3 regions of the Cytobacillus sp. ABV4_503 genome follow, and region 2 is predicted to be linked to each of the others. Evidence: riboswitches for the same ligand, from Rfam matches in the RefSeq annotation. Region 2 holds a riboswitch; each other region holds the start of a gene.

Region 1 (7,849 bases), 2.5 Mb from region 2:
TGCTACACCTTATCTTTGCAGGCCTATCGAACATGGTGCTGATATTGTTATACACTCTGCGACTAAATGGCTGCTCGGCAATGGAACAACAATGGGAGGAATTATTGTAGACGGCGGAAAATTTGACTGGAATTCCCCTAAGTTCCCGGGCTTTACAGAACCGGATCCGAGCTACCATGATATTGTCTATAGCGAAGCAATTGGCGAGGCGGCTTATATTATTAAAGCACGCGTTCAGCTGTTAAGAGACCTGGGGCCAGCGATGAGTGCGCAAAGTGCATTTCAATTTGCGTTGGGGCTTGAGACTTTGCATGTGAGAATGAAGGAGCACATTGCCAATACAAAAAAAGTAGTGGAATATCTGGAGGCGCATCCAGCCGTTAATTGGGTGCTTTATCCAGGGCTTGAAAGCCACCCGGACAAAGAGTTGGCAGATAAATATTTGCCTAAAGGAGCAGGCGCTGTGGCTGTGTTTGGTATATCTGGCGGAAGAGAAGCTGGAGCCAAGCTAATCAATAATCTGCAGCTCTGGGCACACGTAGCAAATGTAGGGGACGCAAAGAGTCTGATTATCCACCCTGCAAGCACCACTCACCAGCAGCTGGATAAAGAAGGTTTAAAAGCTGCCGGAGTGGCGGAAGACCTAATTCGGATTTCAATCGGAATCGAGAATGCGGAAGATTTGATTGAGGATCTGGAACAGGCGATTGAAGCAGCTTCAGGCATCACATCGCTTGCTGCAAAAGCATAAAGGAAAATTTACCATTCATTTTTTTTCCGAAAGTTTAAAATTTCATCGTTGACACCTTTTTAGTGGCTATGATACGATAGCAAACGTAATTAAAAAACTGCTTAAATTACTTAAAGTATTAATTGAATATAGAACGTTACGCTCTTATCAAGAGAGGTGGAGGGAAGTGCCCTATGAAGCCCGGCAACCGTCAATTATTTGAAATGGTGCCAATTCACTCAAAGCATAGCTTTGACAGATGAGAGAAAGGACTTAATTTTTTAATGCCTTTCTGCTCATGTGCAGAAAGGCATTTTTGCTTTTAGCGCATGAACTCCATTAAGGAGTAAAAAATAGAGGAATATGAGCAGTCTATTAATTATAATCTGTATTTTTCGATTAAAGAGGTGACATTTCACGTTGATTTCTATAAAAGATGTACAGAAGATTTTTCCTTCAAAAAAGGGCCAGGTAAAAGCAGTTGATGATGTAAACCTGGAGGTGAAAGAGGGAGAAATTTTCGGAGTTATCGGATATAGCGGTGCAGGTAAAAGTACCTTGATCCGCATGCTGAATGGGTTAGAGCTTCCTACCCAGGGCAGTGTAACAGTTGCAGGCAATGAAGTTTCAAAGATAAAGGGAAGCCAGCTAAGAAAAGCGCGTCAGGAAATCAGCATGATCTTCCAGCATTTCAACCTTTTATGGTCAAGAACGGTAAGGGAGAATATCGCATTTCCGCTTGAAATCGCTGGTGTTTCCCGGCAGGAAAGGCTGAAAAGGGTAGACGAGCTCATTAAACTCGTTGGTCTTGAAGGAAGAGAAGATGCTTATCCTTCCCAGCTTAGCGGCGGCCAAAAGCAAAGAGTTGGAATTGCGAGAGCCCTTGCCAACAATCCGAAAGTGCTGCTTTGTGATGAGGCGACATCTGCACTTGATCCGCAGACTACAGACTCCATTTTGGAGCTGCTTGTTGATATCAATGAGCGTCTGGGCTTAACAATTGTCCTAATTACACATGAAATGCACGTTATCCGTAAAATCTGCCATCAGGTTGCGGTTATGGAGGGAGGCCGAATTGTTGAAATCGGGCCAGTATTGGATGTGTTTAGGAATCCTAAAGCTGCGATTACAAAGCGTTTTGTACAGCAGGTAACAGAGCCTGAAGAAACTAAGGAAACGATTGATCACCTGGTCGATTTGTATCCAGAAGGAAAAGTAGTGCAATTAGGATTTGTCGGCGAATCAGCTGAACAGCCATTGATTACAAACCTGATCCGGAATTTCCAGGTAACCGTAAATATCCTTCAAGGAAAGATTTCACAAACACAGAATGGTTCTTACGGTACTTTATTCATCCATGTTGATGGAGAGGCAGAGGAAGTTGCAAAAGCCATCGAATTTATTCACTCTCAGCAGGTGGGCGTGGAGGTGATTTCCAATGCTTAACGAATGGTTTCCAAATGTACAATGGGATTCCATGTGGGAAGCTACAATGGAAACTCTATATATGACAGCCATTTCTGTTCTCGCAACCTTTATTTTGGGAGCAGTTCTGGGACTGTTGCTCTTTTTGACCTCGAAGGGAAATATTTGGGAAAATGCAGCAATCAATAAAATTATTTCTGCTTTCGTAAATATATTCCGTTCGATTCCGTTTATTATTCTGATCGTGTTATTGATTCCATTTACAAAGTTTCTTCTTGGAACAATGATCGGGGAAGATGCAGCACTGCCTGCGTTAATTATTGGTGCTGCCCCGTTTTATGCCCGTATGGTTGAAATCGGCTTGAGGGAAATAGATAAAGGTGTAATTGAAGCGGCCAAGTCTATGGGCGCAAAAACAAGCACGATTATCTGGAAGGTTCTGCTTCCGGAATCGATGCCCGCCCTTGTTTCAGGAATTACTGTTACAGCAATCGCGCTGGTTGGCTACACAGCCATGGCCGGTGTGATCGGTGCTGGCGGACTTGGAAACCTTGCTTACCTGGAAGGATTCCAGAGGAGCCGCAGTGATGTGACGCTTATGGCAACTGTCATTATTCTAATCATCGTATTTATCATCCAGTTTATTGGAGATATCATAACAACAAAATTAGACAAACGTTAAGGAGAGATTAACATGAAAAAATGGTTATCACTTGCTCTTGCACTTGCAGTAGCACTTGTTCTTGCAGCGTGCGGAACTTCAGAAGAAGACGGCAATGCCGGTGAAGGCGGAGAAAGTAAAGAAAGCACAAAAATTACAGTAGGGGCTTCCAACGTACCTCACGCTGAAATTCTTGAAGAAGCAAAGCCATTACTTGAAGAAAAAGGCTTTGAACTTGATGTTGTGACATTCCAGGACTATGTATTGCCAAACCAGGCTCTTGAGTCTAAGGAGCTGGATGCAAACTATTTCCAGCACATTCCTTACCTTGAGTCACAGAAAGCTGAACATGGATATGATTTTACAAATGCAGGCGGAATTCATATTGAGCCAATCGGAGTATATTCCCAAAAGTATAAGAGCCTTGATGAACTTCCTGAGGGTGCATCAATCATCATGAGCAACTCAGTAGCAGACCATGGCCGTATTCTCTCCATGCTTGAAGCAGAGGGACTTATTACTCTAAATGAAGATGTAGAAAAAACGGAAGCAACTCTAGAAGATATTAAAGACAATCCTAAAAAATTAAAGTTTGATACTGAATATGAAGCATCACTTCTTCCTCAAATCTACAATAATGGAGAAGGGGATGCAGTCCTGATCAACTCCAATTATGCAATTGATGCCGGATTGAATCCTCTTGAAGATTCAATTGCAATTGAAGACAAAGATTCACCATACGTTAATGTAATTGCAGTCCGTACAGGCGATGAAGAAAAAGAAGGAATTAAAGCTCTTGTAGAAGTGCTTCGTTCTAAAGAAATTCAGGATTTCATTCTTGAAAAATATGAAGGTGCCGTTGTACCGGTATCTGAGTAATAGTGGAAAAAAACAGGCGGCTAAAATCGCCTGTTTTTTAATTGCCCTTCCAGGCTCTGTCACCCGCATAGTTTGAAAAGTAATCAAACATACTAACCTTGATACTATTTCGAAATGGAGTGGAGCCGAATGGAACATTATCATGAACCTTCAAACTCAATAGAAGCAGCCCTTCATGACTATAAAGTTGGATTGGGTGTATTCACTGACAAAATGCCTGATTTAGCAGATCATTATAATGCTTTTACAGAAGCCTGTTTTAAGGATGGGGTTTTATCCCAAAAGGAAAAGCAGCTGATTGCACTTGGAATCAGTTTATATTCTCAAGATGAATACTGCATTATTTATCATACGAAAGGATGCATCGATCAAGGAGCGTCAGAACAAGAAATTCTTGAGGCAGTTGGAGTTACAGCAGCTTTTGGCGGGGGGGCTGCAATGAGCCAGGCGGTTACGCTCGTCCAGGAGGCCATGACAGAATTAAATCAGCAAAATCACTGATAACCAGCTCCTGCTCAATAGCAGGAGTTTTATTTTATCATAATCATTTTTCAGAAAATTATTAAAACAACCATTAATCCAGAGGATACGGCCAGTATTTTAAGAATTCTCATTATGAAAGCGCTTCACGGGTTCTCATTCCTTATATTGCTAAAAAAATCAGGTTTTTTCCGCTTTGTGCTGGGTATATGGTGAGTGTTAAGATTTTAGATGTAAAACGAAATGCGAAAAGCATTAAAAACCGAAAGGATTGATTCATTATCAGTCAGTTACAGCTGAACTACACGAGTGAAATGGAAAAAGCTATGCAAGCTGCCCATGGAGTTGGATATGAAGTGTACAGCCGGAAACATGATATTCGAATGGAAGTTGAAAAAAGACGCGAGGAAGATTATCTTCAAAGCCAGCGCTTAGTTGCAGATCTTGAAAGAAAAATTCATTCCTAGGTTAAAGGTATATATAATAATGAAGAAAATAGAAACCAGTGCCAATTATGCACTGGTTTTCTTTTTTGCTATACATGAAATAACAGTCCCGGGAAAAAATAGATAGGACATGCCTGGTTCCCGGTTATTTTATACTTTGATGCCATTAACTTAATATGATAAAATCTATATTTACAGGCTTTCTAAACATTTTTGTTTGAAAAGTTTGTTAATGGTCTTAAAGAGTTGCTATCAAATTTGATTTGTTATAAGATTGTAATGAGAATAAAATGAGAATAGAGATTTGCGGCTGAAGGCCGATTTACAAATCTTCTTTTATTGACGGAGGTATATATTATGGCAGGATCAGTACTTACAATTAAAGACCTTCATGTTGCTATTGAGGGAAAAGAAATATTAAAAGGTGTAAACCTTGAAATCAAAGGCGGAGAAATTCACGCTATAATGGGGCCGAACGGTACAGGTAAATCAACTCTATCTTCTGCAATCATGGGCCATCCTAAGTATGAAGTAACACAGGGAAGCATCACCTTAGATGGTAAAGATGTTCTTGAAATGGAAGTTGACGAACGCGCACGTGCGGGCCTATTCCTTGCAATGCAATATCCAAGTGAAATCAGCGGCGTAACAAATGCCGATTTTTTACGTTCTGCAATTAACAGCCGTCTTGAGGAAGGCAATGAAATTTCTCTTATGAAATTCATCCGCAAAATGGACAGCAAGATGGAATTCCTTGAGATGGATCTTGATATGGCGCAGCGTTATTTAAATGAAGGCTTCTCAGGCGGTGAAAAGAAGCGCAATGAAATTCTTCAATTAATGATGCTTGAGCCTAAAATGGCGATTCTTGATGAAATTGATTCCGGACTGGATATCGATGCATTAAAGGTTGTTTCTAAAGGAATCAATGAAATGCGCGGCGAAGAGTTTGGCTGCCTAATCATCACACACTATCAGCGCCTTCTAAACTACATCACTCCTGACCATGTTCACGTAATGATGCAGGGACGCGTTGTAAAATCTGGCGGTCCAGAGCTTGCACAGCGCTTAGAAGCAGAAGGATATGACTGGATTAAAAAAGAATTGGGCATTGAAGACGAAACAGTTGGGCAAGAAGCGTAAGCGTTAGGGGGATCACTATGACAACGGAAATAAAATTACCATTTGATAAGGAATATGTTAGTTCCTTTTCAAAAGATATGGGCGAGCCGGCATGGCTGACAGAACTCCGTCTAAATGCGCTTGCAAACGCGGAAAACCTGCCAATGCCAAAGCCTGATAAAACTAAGATAGATAAATGGAACTTTACACAGTTTGAAAAGCATATCGTCGGAAGCGAAGATTTTTCTTCACTGAACGACCTTCCTGAGGATGTCAGAAATCTGATTGACACAGAAGCCGGCGATCAAAACCTATACATTCAGCGTAATAATAGACCAACTCATTTGGCTGTTTCTAAAGAATTACAGGAAAAAGGTGTTATTTTCACAGATATCTTTACGGCAGCAAGAGAACATAGCGACCTTCTTCAGAAGTATTTCATGAAGGACGGCGTCAAAACGGATGAACACCGTTTAACTGCCTTGCACGCAGCTCTTTTAAACGGCGGAGCGTTCTTGTATATTCCGAAAAACGTGGAAGTTTCGGCGCCTATTCAGGCTGTATATATTCATGATGATAAAGAAGCCAACCTTTTCAACCACGTGTTGGTTGTAGCTGATGATAACAGCTCTGTGACGTATGTAGAAAACTATGTATCAACTGTCGAAGAAGCAAACGGAATCTTCAATATCGTTACTGAAGTGATAGCGAATGCAAATTCAAGAGTTCAATATGGTGCAGTTGACACACTTGCAAAAGGCACTACAGCTTATGTGAATCGCCGTGGTGTTGCAGGACGCGATGCACGCATTGAATGGGCTCTTGGCCTCATGAATGATGGCAACACAGTTTCTGAAAACACAACCAATCTTATTGGAGACGGCTCTTTCGGAGACACAAAAACAGTTGTTGTAGGTCGCGGGGAACAGACTCAAAACTTTACAACGAAGGTTGTTCATTTCGGAAAGAATTCAGAAGGATACATCTTAAAGCATGGTGTTATGAAAGACTCTGCTTCTTCCATCTTTAATGGAATAGGCAAAATCGAGCATGGGGCTTCCAAGTCTAATGCAGAGCAGGAGTCACGTGTACTTATGCTAAGCGAAAAAGCGCGCGGAGATGCAAACCCTATTTTATTAATTGATGAAGATGATGTAACAGCAGGACACGCCGCTTCAGTTGGCCGTGTGGATCCATTGCAGCTTTACTATCTAATGAGCCGCGGTATATCCCAAAAAGAGGCAGAGCGTCTTGTTATTCACGGTTTCTTAGCGCCAGTTGTGAATGCTCTTCCTATCGAAGGTGTTAAAAGCAGCTTACAGCCGTTATTGAAAGGAAAGTAAAATAATGAATGCCCGTGAGATTCGGCAAATGTTTCCCATTCTGGACCAGGAAGTCAATGGAAAGCCTCTTGTTTATTTAGACAGTTCCGCTACTTCCCAAAAACCTGTTCTGGTGATTGAAGCGCTTGACAAATACTACCGGGAATACAACTCGAATGTTCATAGAGGAGTCCATACCCTGGGTACTAGAGCGACTGATGGCTATGAAGGCGCCAGGGAAAAGGTGCGTAAATTCATTAACGCTAAATCCACTGAGGAAGTTATTTTTACAAGAGGTACAACAACTGCACTCAATACTGTTGCAGCAAGCTATGGGCGTGACAATCTGAAAGAAGGCGATGAGATTGTTATCTCTTATATGGAGCATCATAGCAACATCATTCCCTGGCAGCAGGTAGCAAAACAAACGGGTGCCACTTTAAAATACCTTCCTCTTCAGGAAGATGGAACAATATCGCTTGATGATGTTCGGGAAGCTGTGACAAGCAATACGAAAATTGTGTCTATCATGCAAGTATCGAACGTTCTTGGTGTAATAAATCCAATCAAGGATATTGCGAAAATTGCCCATGAAAATGGAGCAATCATGGTTGTAGATGGTGCACAAAGTGCTCCACATTTGAAAGTTGATGTCCAGGACCTGGATTGTGATTTTCTTGCCTTTTCCGGCCATAAGATGTGCGGCCCTACAGGCATTGGTGTTCTGTATGGAAAGAAAAAGCATCTGGAAAAAATGGAGCCGATTGAGTTTGGCGGTGAAATG
Region 2 (7,849 bases):
TTCAGCTCGTCGTGCAGCCGACCGGCTCTGTTTTTGCTACAAATTTTACTCATATGAAAGACCGGCATAAGCAGATTGAAACGAAGAAACACTTTCACCTGATGAGCGTAGTCATTATGGCATTCCTGGCAAGCATCGACCGCAGCCAGGCGGCGAAAATCCGTACGAAACGCGAAGGGATTAGCTTCTATACCCTGGAACGGCAAGTGAATGATGTTATCATGAATTGGGATAGCATTCTTAAAGCAAAACCGGATTTCGGAGCAGATGAAAAAATTGATATGAAGGACGTTGTGACTACATGGAAATACATGGAGGTCGACACGGATGATTATGGATCTAAGAAAGCCAATCGCAGGACGCGTATCGGTTTGATAGCAAGCAGCATGCGTCTTTTGGAGACAGAAGGACTTATCGTCATTCTCGATCGGGAGGATATTCCAAAGGCGATTCCTAAACAGGAATTATTTGAGCGGATTGAATATCTGTATCATGATTATGACCGTTATGAAATGTTCAAGGAACTAATGAAGGCAGAGGAGGAGCAGCATGCCGAAAATCCATCGAATTAGAATTGCCGGCCTGAAATATGATGGCATGCAAAAGCAATACAAGGATACAACATTTAACTTCCATAATGAGGAGACCTCCACAAACGGCCTTATTTCCATGATGAATGGAGGCGGGAAAGGGGTGTTCCTGCAGACCATCTTCCAGATTCTCAAGCCGGGAACGTCTTGGGGAAAGCAGAACAACCGCTATTATCAGCAATTCTTTTTTAATAATAAAGAGCAATTCATTCCTTATACCTTTCATGTTCTCATTCAATGGGAACTCGACGGGGCTGACCGCAGGCATTTGGTGACGGGCGGAATGTTTTCAGCAGAACAGCGGATTTCCATGAACGAAGAAGGCGGAGAAAGCAAAACGCTTGAACAGGAAGCGAAAATTGTCCCGAATATTGCGTTTTATACAAGGGAGTTTGAACGGAAAGAAGAAGCATCACTTGAACATATTCCGCTCTATGAAGATGGTGAACTGGCTGATACGGATGGCCTGAAGGATTATTTAAAATGGAATGGCTATGATGTCTACCGTGATACAAAGAAGCACTACCGCATTCTTGATACATACGGCATTAACCGCAAAGACTGGGATATTATGAAAGACATTAACAAGGATGAGGGAGGCGTAGGAAAATTTTTTGAAGGTGCTGAAGATGATCACTCCCTGTTCCAAAAGCGGATTATTCCTACAGTCAGCCAGGTTCTGCACCGGACTGAGCATCAGAAGAACGATCTGGTGGAGATTTTTAAGAGTCAGGCAAGCATTGCAAAGGACCTGCCTGTTTTGCTGAAAAGAGAGCAGGCTCATAAAGAGTTCCTGGAAGATATTCTTCCATTTGAAGAGAGTCTGGCAAAGGGCATCGAGCATAAAGAAATTGTTGAGGACAGCATTAAGGTCGGGAGACAGCTGCTTGGTGCTTTAGAGCATTTGAAGAAAACGGAAGAAGAAACACTCATTGAGCTGGAAAATGAAAACGATAAATTAATGGGCAAGCAAGTGGAACTGCGTTTTCAGAAAGATAACCTTGAGTACGCAAAAGCTCACAGGGAAGTGCTGGATTGGGAGAAGAAACTAGGGGAAGAGCAGAAGAAGCATAGCATTCTGCAGGAAACGGTGAAAGAAAAGCAGGAGAGAAAAGATGAGCTGGCTTTTCAGCTGTTATTGAAAGAATGGCATGAAGGGGAACAGAGCATTCGCGCGCATTCCCAGCAGATTGTGAAGCTTGAGCAAAACAGCGGCCTAGAGCAAGTGAATCAAAGAATGGATGAAATCAAAAAAGAAGCGGCTCAGCAGTGGGAAAAATCCTCCGCGGCTATTAGGGAAGCCGTTCAGCATTATGCCGGATATCAGAAATTTTTAAAGAAAAAAGCAAACGATCTGTCTAAGCAGGATAAACAAAAGACCCAGAAGATTGCCCAGCTTCGTACGGAAATTGATTTTCTTTATACCCAAATTCATGAATTTGAATCAAAAGAAGAACAGCTTATCAAAGAATTCGGTGATCGCTTAACCTATGATTTAAAGGGCTTTATCGAAAATCTTAACAAACAGATAGAAACCAAAAAATCTGCTCTCGAAGATTTGCAGGCAAAAGAGAAACAATCCAATGATAAGCAGAACCAGCTTGCATCTTCACATGGAACGCTCGCTCAATCCATTCAGTTTTCTGAAGAAAAGTGTGAAGAGTTTAAGATGAAAAGTGAAGAGCAGCAGCGAAAAGAAGGGAAGCTGTACGATAAGCTGCAAGGTGTGCTGGATGATGTCACAGCACAGTTTACGAATGCTCTTTTATCCAAATATGCCCTGCAGGTGGAAGAGCTGCTCGTTCAAAATCGTGAGCAAGGGGAAGACATTAAAAAAGTGCTCTGGGAAAGGCAGCTGGATTATGCTTTGAATGATGAGCATTTCTGGATTGCGAATAATGATGTGAAGGAACTAAAGGAATGGATTGATGAGAAAACAGGGATAGATGTGTTTTACGGCTCACAATTTCTCCAATCCTTAAAACCGGATGAAATCGCGAGCCACATACTTTCTCATCCTCTCCTGCCCTATGGCTTAGTGGTAAGCAGGCCGCAATGGGAAAAAATGAATAAGCAGGTCCTTGCCGGAAGAATGTTTAAGAACCCGGTTCCGATTTTTATGCGGGAAGACATGACGGGCGAAAATCCGCAGTATTCCTTTGTGATGATCACCGGTACGGAGAAGGAACTGCTGACAGATAAAAGTCAGTTCATGAACTGGAAAATTAAGATTGCCAAACAAATAGAAGAAAAGAAAGATACACTTCTAGAAATTGAAAAAACGGAGAGCTCTCTCCGCCGTATTTTAAAAGAAATCGACCGTTTCCTTTCCAATGACCTTGCCGGTGATATCGAAAGAGCGCTGCTTCAGGAAAAGGAAGCCATGCTTTCCAAGAAAACGGAATTGCAGGCCATCATCGTGCAGGAGGAAAAAGAAAAAGAACGGCAGCGGGAACTTAGAGAACAGCTGGAAAAGACGAAGGTAAAGATTGAGAAGCTATTAAAAGATGTGGAAACATTAGAGAACTTTAAACATGAAAAGTCGCTGCATCAGGAAAATAAACGGGTAAAGCAGGAAAAAGAGAAACAAAAGGAAGCTTTCGAAAGTGTACAGAATGAGCTTGCAAACGAGCATCAGACCATCGCTGAACTGCAGGAAGAGTGGAGCCAAACGTACTTGGAATGGAAGCTATCAGCGGAGCAAAATATTAAGGAGATTAGCTTTTTTATAGATGGTGCTGTTTTTCCAGCCGCTGAGAAAGCAGAAGCCTCTGAAGAGGTCCCGCGATTATCATCTCATATGCTGGAAGAAACCATTGGAAGCATTGAGGAGCTTAAACAGCTGCAAAAATCAAAAGAAGTACAAGCCAGTGAATTGCTGGCGATCCAGGCGACAAAAGAATCGGAGCAAAAACAGCAAAAGAAGCTCGAGAAAAAACTTCATGCTCTTAACGTAGAGTGGAAGGATGCGTCTGTACCGGATGAACCAATGAGTATTTTGGAAAAGATGGTTCAGACAGCTGCAAAGGAAACAAAGGCAGCAGAGAAAGAAGAGCGAGAGCAGGGAACAGCTGTAACAGTTGCTGATACGTCTTTAAAGCATGCGAAGGCGCAGCGTGATAAGACTGTTAAAAAGGTGGCCAAGCATGATAAACATCCTGAAGAATGGGAAGAACTTGATCTGGAAGTGAAGACGATTGAAATTACTGACCAGACCAAACAGACGAATGCAGAAATAAAGAAAACGGAAGAGCGCAAAAAAGAGACGGAGCAAAACATTGCTGAGTTTGAAAACAATCAATTGCATCTATCCGTAATCCTTAAAGAGGAAGCAGGCAGCTTTTACGGATGAAGATATTGAAAAAATAAAGAGCCAGGGAAAGCAAAGCATCATTTCCTGGAGTGAAAAACATCAGGGTATCCAGGATGAAGGCCAGGAGAAGCACGCAAAAATTGAACAATCCCTGCGCAATTTAAAACTCAATATTGAAGGAAAGGATTGGGAAATCCGCTTTAAGAATGAAGTTTTAACTACGCTTGATCATATGGATACCAGGCATTATGCGCATATTCAAAGTGTGGTCCAAAACATGAAGCGCTTTTCACAGAGCGGCTTAGAGCAGCTGGAACGAGATAAAGAACGGGCAGAAAAAGCGCAGAACTTCTGGGCCAGCCGTGCGAGCATGAAGGTAATGAGCATTTCAGAAGCGATTCGCTCGATGATTGCGAAAATGAAGCTGAAGAATGAACGGGGTTCTTTCCCGCTCGTTCAGCTCAAAGAAGACATCCTTCCTAAAAAAGCGGAAGATATTGAACCTTTACTGAAACAGCATTTCGTTTCGGCCATTAACAAAATTACGAAACGATTCGAGATGATTGATGACAATAGTCTGGAGCAGGATCAGGAAATCAAACAGCTCATCAGTGATGAGCAGATTTTATTTGTCTCCCTCAGGAATCGTTACCCGGAGCTGCTGGTATATAATATGCGTACTGATAATGCATTCATGTACGGAAAACCGCAGCGAGAGCATTATTCAACCTGGCAGACGATCAACCAGGGTTCAAAGACTAAATCCGATGGCAGCGGCGGTCAAAAGCTATCTGCCCGCATGGTCATGATGATGATGCTTCTTTCGGTCAAGAGTGAAACCGATCAAAGCTGGGTCCCGTTAGTCTGTGATAATCCGTTCGGACAAGCTGCTTCTGCCCATGTACTTGACCCGATTTTCGCAGTAGCAGATAAGCTGAAGTTCCAACTCATCGTCGTTACTCCTCCTGAGTTGGTGAAAACAGAGATCAGCCAGAGATTCGATGCGTATTATAAATTGGACTTCATCCGGGAAAAAGGGAAAGAGATTGTATCGGATACGATTATTCCGGCATTCCGGATTTATCAAGGGGAGGAAGCTGTTCATTAGATTAAAAGAATTAAAGTGTTGCCATTTTGCAAAAACTATGCAATACTTGGTTGAAAATATAAAATTTTATACAAATTCTTATCCAGAGAGGTGGAGGGACTGGCCCTGCGAAGCCTCAGCAACCCCTGATTATGTCAGGAAGGTGCTAATTCCAACAGAGTTGATGCTCTGGGAGATAAGAGGTCGTTTTGATAAGTAAAGGCCTCTTATAATGAGAGGCCTTTTTTTGATGCTCTTTTATGATTTGATAACGAATAAAGAGGAGGAATGGCAAAATGGAAAACGGTGTTATACAGGTACCGGAAGCATATTCGAGGATATTGCAGGATTCTGATGTGCTCGGCTTCGGGCAGTCATGTGATCGAAAAACAGGATTTTTACTGAAGGGGCTGGCTGCCTCAAAACCAGGAGGAAGCTTTTTGGAGCTGGGAACAGGAACGGGAGCGTCTGCTTCCTGGATCATTGATGGGATGGATGAAGGCAGTAAGCTTACAACCGTTGATATAGATTCTAGTGTGCAATCGATCGCGAGAAAGTACCTCGGGAATGACAGCAGAATCACATTTTGCTGTGAGGACGGAGCAGCTTTTATACAAAACCTGTCAGAAGGCTTCGATTTTATTTTTGCAGATACATGGCCGGGGAAATTCGAGCTACTGGACAAAACCCTGGATCATTTGAATATCGGCGGTTTTTATGTGATTCATGATGTGTTTCCGCAGCAGAAATTGCCTGAGGAATTTAGGATAAAAGCCACTAAACTTCTTAAAACTCTGCAGGACAGACCTGACCTGGACATAACAGAATTGGATTGGTCTACCGGGCTGATACTTGCAGTGAAGACAGCGGTTTGATAGATGAAATTATTTACTGAAAATGAGGGGGATAGTTCCATGCATAGCGTTAGAAGTCAGGTTGAACATGTATTGAATGAAGGTGAAAACATTATTGAATGTTTAAGCTGTTCATTAGTTGCCCATTACTGTTTAACTCCGCACGCAGGCTTCTTTGCGGCAACGAACAAAAGACTGCTATTCATTGGAATCCCGGTATCAGAAACAAATAAGGAAATAATTGAAGAATTTGCGTATAACCAAATTACTTCCATTGAAGAAAAAAGGGGAATCACCGGGAAGCATATTCATATGTACTATAAGCAGGACTTGTATAAATTCCAGCAAATCCAGGGGATGAATTTGTTTGATTTTATGGTGGCTGTTAAGGAAAAGATATGCATGTTTACCGCTTCACCAAAAGAGCGTTATCCTGTTTGATAAACGCTCTTTTAGTTGAATATATGACTTAGTCTAAAAGATAACCTTTCCATGCTTTAGCGATTAACTGGACTCCTCTCTCAATCTCGTCCATCGATGGTGCGCCATATCCAAACATCACATGATTATTTGGCTTGTGAAGCTGATACATAGGCGAAACAGCATCGATTTCAACTCCCGCCGACTTTGCCAGAGCAATTGCTTTAGGTTCATTCAATCCATCTGGTAATGTCACGATGATATGCAAGCCCGCTGTATCTCCAATTATGTCAAAGTGTTCTCCTAAATGCTTTGACAGGCTATCTATTAAACAGCTCCTTTTAGCTCTATATAAAGTTCTCATTTTTGCTATATGAGATGAATAAAGTCCTTCTTCCATAAATTTTGCAGCAGCTCGCTGATCGATTCTTGAAACAGTCGACTTTTGATAAGCATTAAATTTTTCGAAGTTCTGCTGCAGTGCTGCTGGCATAATCAGATAGCTGATCCGAAGTGATGGCAACAGTGTTTTTGAAAAGGTGCCGAAATACAGTACCCGCCCGGTGGAATCCATATGTGATAATGCTGGGATTGGTGCCCCTTTGTAGCGAAATTCAGAATCATAGTCATCCTCGATAATGAAAGCATCCTGATTAATTGCCCATTTCAACAGTTCAACCCTTCTGGCAATAGACATAATTGTACCAGTAGGGTATTGATGAGCAGGTGTCGTATACAATAATTTTATTGGCTCATCAGGCACACAGCATCCTTCCTCATCCACAGAAATCGAATAACAAGGCAGCTGTAATTGATCAAAAACAGATCTTGCCCGACTAAAACCTGGATCTTCTATTCCGATGGCTCTCCGTTTAAAAAACAAACAGACATTTAGCAGCAGCTGCTGAAACCCGCTGAAAATATACACTTGCTCCGGCTGGCAGGCCAGCCCTCTAGCTTGCTGTAAGTATAGTGCAATTTGAACACGCAAAGAATATTCGCCCTGCCACGGTGCATTGCTGGCATTAGATTCATTAAGCTCTTTTCTGTATAATCGGTTCCAATGTTTATAGGGGAAGGCAGAGGCATCAATTTGCCCATTTTTAAAATTTATGAGGAACTCATTCTGAATTCTTTTCTCCAAGTCCATTGTATTAATCTGATTAAAGTGCATTTCACCCTGAATTTCAGAAACAAAATAGCCTTTGCGTTCTGCTGAATAACAGTAGCCTTCACTCTGCAATTGTTCATAAGCCATCTGAACAGTTATGATGCTTACGTTTAATTGTTCAGCCAGCCGCCGCTTTGCAGGAAGTCTTGCATGAGCTGACAATTTATTATCTAAAATCGCCAGCCGAATTTGTTCATAAATTTCTTTGTACTTTATTCCATTTTCCGAAAGCAGAATTTGAATTTCCATCGAATCATTCCCTGGTATTATATTAAAATTCATTTTTGGTTATTTTTATCATACCAGAATTCGGCTTTAATAGATTCAAGGAGAGTGATAGCATGCAAAAATTAGAAAACAATGTTGTGCAGTTAATTCCCATGGAGCTTGAGCATGTTGACGTAATTTATGAAG
Region 3 (7,849 bases), 2.6 Mb from region 2:
TTCTACAAATTCAAGGTTCTTCGGATTTTCAACGACTTTATTCAAGTCCAGGTTTCCGTCATAGTCCTCGGATAATTTAATCAAGCCGGCTTCCTCCAGTAAAAGAAGGGCTCTTCCTCCATTTGAAGCATCATTTGGAATGGCAATTTTGCCGCCTTCCGGAATGTCTTCCACCGATTTTACTTTTTCAGAATAAAGGCCCATTGGTGCTAATACAGTTGTCGCAATTGGTGTAAGATCCATATTATGCTCTTTAATAAAAGTATCAAAATAAGCGACTGTCTGGAATGCATTTACATCAAGATCACCTTCTGCAAGGGCAACGTTTGGCTGTACATAGTCAGAGAATGTTACAACCTCAATTTCAATGCCTTCCTTTTCAGCCTTTTCTGCAATAAAGTCCCAGATGCGTGTATCAGATCCGCTGACACCTAATTTAATTTTCTTTGTTTCTTCTCCGCCAGTTGTGCTTGAGCATGCTGCAGTGAACACAGCCAATGCTAAAATAATGAATGATAAAAATAGTTTTTTCATGATGTGTTTCCTCCTCATTTATCTTCTTCTGATTTTTTTGGATATGATATTTCCGAATGACTGCAGGCCTTGAACCATGACCACTAAGATTGCAACGGTAATCAGCATGACGGTTGTATCGAATCGCTGATAGCCATATGTAATGGCAAGGTCACCAAGGCCGCCGCCTCCGACCGCCCCGGCCATGGCTGATGCTCCGACCAGACCGATTGTCGCAATTGTAAAGCCTAATACCAGCGAACTGAGCGCTTCAGGAATCAGGAACTTTATAATGATCTGGCCAGGTGTCGCTCCCATTGCTTCTGCAGCTTCAATGACTCCCGGATCAACCTCAAGCAATGAATTTTCTATTAACCTCGCAATATAGGGTCCTGCATAAAAGACGAGCGGCACTACTGCTGCAGCAGTTCCAATCGATGTCCCGACAATCATCCGGGTGATTGGGATGATGGCTACCATTAAAATGATGAAGGGGACTGATCTGAAAATATTAATAATGCTGTTTATGATGTTAAAAACAACGGTGTTTTCCAGCAGATGCCCTTTCCTTGTCACGACAAGCAATATGCCAAGCGGCAGTCCGATAAGAGCTGAAAACAGCAATGAGAATGCCACCATTTGGATCGTTTCAATTAAGGCTTCGATGATTTTTTCCTGATTAACTAGCACGTGTTGTCACTTCCTTTATAGAAACTTTTTCCTGGCTGATGTACTGAATAGCACGTCTGATTTCACTGTCCGGACCCTGGAATTCGACAATCAGGTTGCCAAACGGTGTTCCCTGAAGTTCAGTAATATTTCCAAACAGGACGTTAAAGTCGATATTAAACTTTTTGGCAACCTGCGAAAGGAGCGGCTGCCCGGCAGAATTTCCAACAAAGTTGATTCTAAATACCTTTTGAAGACCTTGCTGTCTTTCGATCACTTCTTTAATGGAGTCAGGTATTTGATCATTCATAACCGTGCTGACAAAGTTTTTCGCTGTTTGTGTTTTTGGTGATGAAAAGACATTAAAGACGGTTCCTTCTTCGATAATTTTTCCTGCCTCAATAACAGCGACACGATCACAAATCTCTCTGATTACAGACATTTCATGGGTAATGATCAGAATGGTAATATTGTATTCTTTATTTATTTTTTTCAGCAGCTGCAGGATCGAGCTGGTTGTCTGAGGATCCAGTGCTGAAGTCGCTTCATCACATAACAGAATGGAAGGCTGGGTCGCCAGTGCCCTGGCAATTCCGATCCGCTGCTTTTGTCCGCCTGACAGCTGATCGGGATAGCTGTTCGCCTTGTCGGCGAGCCCCACGAATTCCAATAGTTCATGAACACGCTTTTTGATTTCATCTTTAGGGACCTTAGCCAGTGTGAGCGGCATTGCAACATTGGCAAACACTGTTTTCGAATTTAATAGGTTAAAATGCTGAAAGACCATCCCGATGTTTCTTTTCACTTCGCGAATTTCCCTTACAGATAAAGCCGTCAGATCATGTCCGCTGACAATGACCTTTCCTGAAGTCGGTTTCTCCAGCCAATTGACACAGCGGATCAAAGAACTCTTTCCCGCACCGCTGAAGCCGATCACACCGAAAATCTCACCCTTGTTAATCTTTAAGTCTATTCCGTTTAAAGCAGCTACCTGCTGTCCTCCGCTTTCATAGACTTTCTTTAAATTCTGAAACTCTATCATTCAGCATCTCCCCTTTGATGGTGACAGGTATTTATACCACTTTAATGAATTGGTATAGGTACCTGTCACTTTTTATTCACTAACTATTCCTATGCGAAAACTAAGAATTATATCCTGAAATTTACCCCTTCCATCAGAAGAGGTTTTTTGAAGGCCCCTCCTTATCTTTCAGGCTTTCGCCTGCTGGATTTGGCACAGTGCAGTCTGCCTGCTGCCGAAGCTTCATTGGGCCAGGTCCCTCTGCTTCTCTCGATAAGAATTATTCATATGTTTATGAATAGAATCTCGCTGCATTTTTCCGGTAAAATAAAAACCCTCTTCTAAAGAAAGAAGAGGGCAGCATTTATCAATGGTCCTCTTCTTATCTTTCAAGCTAAGCTTGCTGGATTTGGCACGGTACACTTTTGTCCGCTGCCGAGGTGTCATAGGGCCAGTCCCTCAACCTCTCTGGATAAGAAGATTTTTATTATTTGGTTGTTTAATATGTTTATTACTTTACCACCATAAAGAAAAGGATGTCAATATAAAATTTTAAAATTTTTTAATTGAATTAACCTTCTGGTCCCTGGCACGCTGTATTAGCTCTGCAATAATACAAAGTTTTTGCTTGCGGCTCTACTAAAAAATGATAGTTAAATCCTATGTGTCTAAGCCAATAACTCATGTATAATAATGGAAAAGTGCCATTTTTCAAAAAGGAGGGACAGAAAATGATCATGACCGAGAATCCTGCAGATTTATTCGCGGACAAGGTGGAAGCAAGGAATCTGCAGCTGGCCATTCAGCATTCCAGCGATGTGATTGCAAGAGTGACAAAAGAAGGCATTGCTTTATATGTCTCCCCTTCCTGTTTGCCGATGCTGGGGTATTCGCAGCAAGACTTTTATCGAAGCAGCCTTTATACATACTGCCATCCAAATGACCGGGACCTTTTAAGAGATGCACTGGCCGAGCTCGAACAGCTTCCGCATAAACGGGAGACCTTTCGCTTCAGGCATAAGGAGGGGCATTATCTGTGGCTTGAAGCCAATTTTTCAGTCATTAATGACGATAAAGAAATGATGTGCATCATCCGGGATATGACACAAAGAATTATCATGGAAGAGGAGATTCTGGAAACACAGGAGAAGTACCGCTTTCTGGTGGAGTACTCCAAGGATACGATAGGAATGGTGACACAAAAAGGGATTTGGACCTACATCAATAATGAAGGAAAGAAACTTTTTGGATTCACGAGCATCAAAGAGATGATCGGCACCTCCCTCCACGACTACACTCCTCCTTCAGAACATTCTACCCTCGATGATTTTCTGCAAACAAAGCTAAGTGTAAATTTTGAGCTTAATCTGATCCGGACTGACGGACAAATGAGAAAAGCCGAAGTCCAGCTGATTCCAACCACATTCAAGAACAGAAAGGTCTACCAAATCATTATTAAAGATGTGACTGGACAAAAGAAGACGGAAGAAAAGCTGCAGAATGCCGAAAAACTTTCGGTTGTCGGTCAGCTTGCCGCAGGCATTGCCCATGAAATCCGCAACCCGCTTACAGCCATAAAAGGCTTTACACAGTTATTATATGAAGATCATAAAGGAGATTTCGCGGAGGTCATCCTAAGTGAGCTGGAGCGGATTGAAGGCATCGTCAATGACCTGCTCGTTCTCGCCAAACCCCAAATAACCGAAATGGAAGAAACCTGCCTGACAAATGTTGTAAAAAGTGTGATCACCCTCTTAAACAGCCAGGCAGTTATGGAGAATATCATGATCGAACTAACACAGTCACCCGGCGAGTTTTATGTGAAATGTGAAAAAGATAAAATTAAACAGGTGCTGATTAACATCATTAAGAACTCAATTGAAGCCATGCCGGTGGGCGGAAAAATAAACGTGGATATCCGCCGGGAGGACCATTCTGTCATCATCAGTGTCGAGGATGAAGGAATTGGCATACCCGAAGAACGCCTCGCCAAACTGGGAGAGCCGTTTTACAGCACAAAAGAAAAAGGTACAGGCCTTGGCATTATGATCTGCAAAAAAATCATTAAAAACCATGGCGGTAACCTATACATCCACAGCAGGGAAAATGAAGGAACAACGGTCCGGATTACTTTGCCGCTAGCCTGAATGAAAGAAGCCAGATGCCTGAACTGGCTTCTTTAATTTTGGATGATAAACTCCTGGTCCTGCGGGCTATCCCCAAAATGTACCCTCTCTCTGTAATAGATCTCACTCTCTGACATCATCATCACTGTTGAACTCCTGGTTCCGTAGCCTTCACTGTTGATAAATAAAGGGGACAGAATCCGCTCCCACTCAAGTGAAACTCCTGTTTTCGGAAGCATGTCATCAGGGGCAGGGTCTGCATTCTGGAGAAGTGTCAGCAGGCCTTCTGTGAAATTCCCGGATGCATGATCTATTATTTTAGATAAACCCTCCTTCCCCTTTTCCACCTTCGGCCACCCGGTATTCAGCACATGATTGCTGACCCCGTACACTCCTGCTTCAAGCTGCTCTATTCTATCTTCCACGTTCGAATAATAAAAGAGCTCCTCCAAATTGCCTGCAAGAAGATTGTAGCCGGGATAGCTGCTGCGATGTTCAGATGCTATTTTCATAAAATCAGCAGGCGAAGCACTGCCTTTCAAGAAATCTGCCACCAGATCTCCTCTTGACCTCTTGCCATCTCTCACTTCGTTCGGATCGCGGTAATTTGTAAGAGCTGCAAATCTTCCATTCTTAGTGACACCCATCCACGTCCCCATTTTGCTTAAATCGCGTCCAGCCAGAATAGCGGGATGGTCCTCCCAAAAATGGGCAGGTGCAGTCGGGCGCTCAAAAAATTCATCGCGATTAGCAGCAACGATAAGCTTGTATACGGGATGAACTTTGTATGCGAAAAGGATTAAACACATTTGGATCACTGCTTTCGTTTTATTTTAACTTGTAAAAAGCCCGCTTTAACTGTGTGAGATGTTAGATAAATTATAATACATGTTAGATAACATAGTGATCATGGTAGATAAATCTTATAACATGCTGGATAAACCCAACAGGTTGTAACATATTGATGAATTATGTTAGATAAATCCAGCAATAAAAAAAGCCCCTTCTCTTAAAAGGAGCTACTCAATTTAAGTTACCGCTTCGTCATTCGCTGTCTTCCTCGCCCTTAAAAATCTAACTGTATTCAAAACAATCGTTTTGGTCACAGCATAAGTAGGTATTGCCAGAATCATACCGAGGATGCCGGCAAGATTGCCTGCAACCAGCAATAGGATGATGATGGTGGCTGGATGTGTGTTTAAGGTTTTTCCGAGAATTAGCGGCGACAGCACATTCCCTTCTATCTGCTGGGCAATCACAATGACCACGACAACCAGGAATGCTTTAGTCGGTGAGTCAAAAAGTGCAACGATAACAGCAGGTGCACCACCAAGAAACGGTCCGACATAAGGAATGATATTAGTTATGGACACAATAAGCGCCATGACAAGTGCATATGGCAGGTCAATGATTAAATAGCCGATAAACGATAGTGTTCCCACAAACAAGGCCACTGTAATTTGTCCTTGAATGTAAGAAGAAAGTGTTTCTCCTGTTTCTTTAAGTGTTTTAACTCCCTCTTCCCTGTATGAAGCAGGCAGAAATTTGGAAACAGCTGCCGGGAACTTATCGCCATCCTTGAACATATAAAACAGCAGGAATGGCACCGTTACAATTGTGATCGCAATATTGGTGACCAGGCTGACAATTCCTGCTACCCCCTGCGTAACGCGGCTTGGCAGGGTATTGGCATATTCCATAATGCGGGCTTCAATTTCTTCAAGCGATACGTAGTCCTGCGTCAAAAACCATTTAAACTCTTCGGTGTTTGACATTGAATTAACAAAGTCTCTTGTCGTTTTCGCATATCCCGGCAGGTCGTTGAATAATTCAGTCACCTGTCTGCTGATTAGCGGAGCGATGTTGCCAATAACGAGCATCACCAACCCAATAACTGCTGCATAAATGATCAAGATCGCTGCCGTCCTGGGCACCTTATAGCGCTGCAGCAATCTTACCAGCGGGTTCAGCAAGAAATACAGGAATCCCGATATAATGATTGGAAAGAACAAGGTAGATACAAATATGCCCACCGGTTCAAACAGAAATGAGATTTTTGTTGATACATAAATGATGGTTAAGATAAGCAGCAATTGCAAAGTCCAGTACTGCAGTTTTTTCTTTGCCACAATGTCACCTTTTTCTTTGAATGGATTAACTAAAGAATATCATATTCGTGTGTTTACTCCTAAGAAGATGCTACTTCTACTACGAATTGGGATTGAAAAGGTTTCGAAAAAAATTCATCCATATAATTTAAAAATGACACCCCACAAATTAGATACATTCACTCATAAATATCTCATTTTTTGGTTTCAATCCATCTGACCAAGGGTATAAAGAACTACAAATTCCAACTTTCCTCACTTAAAAGCCAGGAGTGAACAGACACATGAGTACAATAGACATTTTCAAGAAGGAACTTCTATTACTGACAGGCGAAATGGATCGTTGTAAGAATGTAAAGATAAAAAAGCAAATTTTTAATGATATACTTCTCATCCAGAATGCAGTCCAGAACTTACTTTAAGCTGCTCATAAATTAGTATCCACTGCTTTCCTTCCTCACTTGAAGAACAAAAAACCAGCATCCATTGGCTGAAATACTGGTTTAGAAGTTATTTTCATGCTTACATGAAATTTTTCATAATCTTTCGGAATGGAACCTTGTAATATCAATGTGTAATTTTCCCTTTTTACATAATAATTCCCCGGAATGACCTGGAAAAAATCATCAATTTTTCATAAACTTCCGGAAAAAATATTTTCCCATTTTTAGGACACATTAAATTAAATATAAAATATGTAAGACCATTTACTTCTTGTAACACAATCGCGCCCGATTGCTGAAAATGCTTATTGAAGAAAAGCACCTGTTCACTTAAGCGAAACCCTTCACAATCTCCTGTTGATAAAAAACTAATTGCGTGAAAAATTTACTAATTTTTTTGTCTTTCTCTTTTATATTAAGGACATGCTCTTAAGAGCATTGTAAATTCCATGCTCATTGCAGCTATCTGTGATTAAATCGGCTTTCCCTTTAACTTCAGTTGCAGCATTTCCCATTGCAACCCCCATTCCTGAAAGTTCCATTAGTTCAATATCGTTCAATCCATCTCCAAAAAAGATGATATCTTCCCGCTTAAATCCATTTTCTTCGGCGATTTTTAAAATGGTTTTTGCTTTAGATCCTTCTTTAGGGATGACATCTAAACCAAATTTGTGCCAACTCACATATCTGAATTCTTTAATTGCGTATTTTTGAAGATCCTCTGGCTTGCAGAAAAGCATAGCCTGAATAATTTGATTTTGTTTCCAATACATTTCATCAAAATCAGGGATTCTCCATCCCAGGCTTTTGTAAGCTTTTGTTAACGACTCTCCGGGTTCTTTAAAATGCCTTTTTAATCCGTTCGATGTTTGGAACACAACCTGATCATTGTTTTCCGTTGCAATTTCAATTAGTTTCTTAATAGATTCCTTTGACAACATTACCTCATGCCTTAATTCATGTCGGACA

What was found. Region 2 has a riboswitch for S-adenosylmethionine ahead of ACXAD1_RS08600 (O-methyltransferase). Riboswitches for the same ligand answer to the same signal wherever they lie in the genome.
Region 1: another riboswitch for S-adenosylmethionine. It lies ahead of ACXAD1_RS20925 (methionine ABC transporter ATP-binding protein); the one in region 2 lies ahead of ACXAD1_RS08600 (O-methyltransferase).
Region 3: another riboswitch for S-adenosylmethionine. It lies ahead of ACXAD1_RS21540 (methionine ABC transporter ATP-binding protein); the one in region 2 lies ahead of ACXAD1_RS08600 (O-methyltransferase).

What each region holds. Positions count from the first base shown of each region.
Region 1 covers NZ_JBSWTH010000001.1:4,144,457-4,152,305, reverse strand. Annotated here, with positions in the region: gene ACXAD1_RS20930 (O-acetylhomoserine aminocarboxypropyltransferase/cysteine synthase family protein) at 1-751, shown strand, start outside; SAM riboswitch class I at 893-996, shown strand; gene ACXAD1_RS20925 (methionine ABC transporter ATP-binding protein) at 1,151-2,176, shown strand; gene ACXAD1_RS20920 (methionine ABC transporter permease) at 2,169-2,837, shown strand; gene ACXAD1_RS20915 (MetQ/NlpA family ABC transporter substrate-binding protein) at 2,850-3,695, shown strand; gene ACXAD1_RS20910 (carboxymuconolactone decarboxylase family protein) at 3,825-4,196, shown strand; gene ACXAD1_RS20905 (YuzK family famiily protein) at 4,490-4,642, shown strand; gene sufC (Fe-S cluster assembly ATPase SufC) at 4,979-5,764, shown strand; partial or broken gene sufD (Fe-S cluster assembly protein SufD) at 5,782-7,091, shown strand; gene ACXAD1_RS20890 (cysteine desulfurase) at 7,091-7,849, shown strand, end outside.
Region 2 covers NZ_JBSWTH010000001.1:1,691,941-1,699,789, forward strand. Annotated here, with positions in the region: gene ACXAD1_RS08585 (DUF6063 family protein) at 1-572, shown strand, start outside; gene ACXAD1_RS08590 (hypothetical protein) at 550-3,942, shown strand; gene ACXAD1_RS08595 (hypothetical protein) at 4,181-5,011, shown strand; SAM riboswitch class I at 5,087-5,193, shown strand; gene ACXAD1_RS08600 (O-methyltransferase) at 5,287-5,865, shown strand; gene ACXAD1_RS08605 (PH domain-containing protein) at 5,905-6,285, shown strand; gene pdxR (MocR-like pyridoxine biosynthesis transcription factor PdxR) at 6,314-7,684, opposite strand; gene ACXAD1_RS08615 (GNAT family N-acetyltransferase) at 7,777-7,849, shown strand, end outside.
Region 3 covers NZ_JBSWTH010000001.1:4,269,143-4,276,991, forward strand. Annotated here, with positions in the region: gene ACXAD1_RS21530 (MetQ/NlpA family ABC transporter substrate-binding protein) at 1-534, opposite strand, end outside; gene ACXAD1_RS21535 (methionine ABC transporter permease) at 553-1,203, opposite strand; gene ACXAD1_RS21540 (methionine ABC transporter ATP-binding protein) at 1,193-2,224, opposite strand; SAM riboswitch class I at 2,383-2,483, opposite strand; SAM riboswitch class I at 2,583-2,682, opposite strand; gene ACXAD1_RS21545 (PAS domain-containing sensor histidine kinase) at 2,935-4,350, shown strand; gene ACXAD1_RS21550 (NRDE family protein) at 4,383-5,138, opposite strand; gene ACXAD1_RS21555 (AI-2E family transporter) at 5,358-6,458, opposite strand; gene ACXAD1_RS21560 (Cof-type HAD-IIB family hydrolase) at 7,291-7,849, opposite strand, start outside.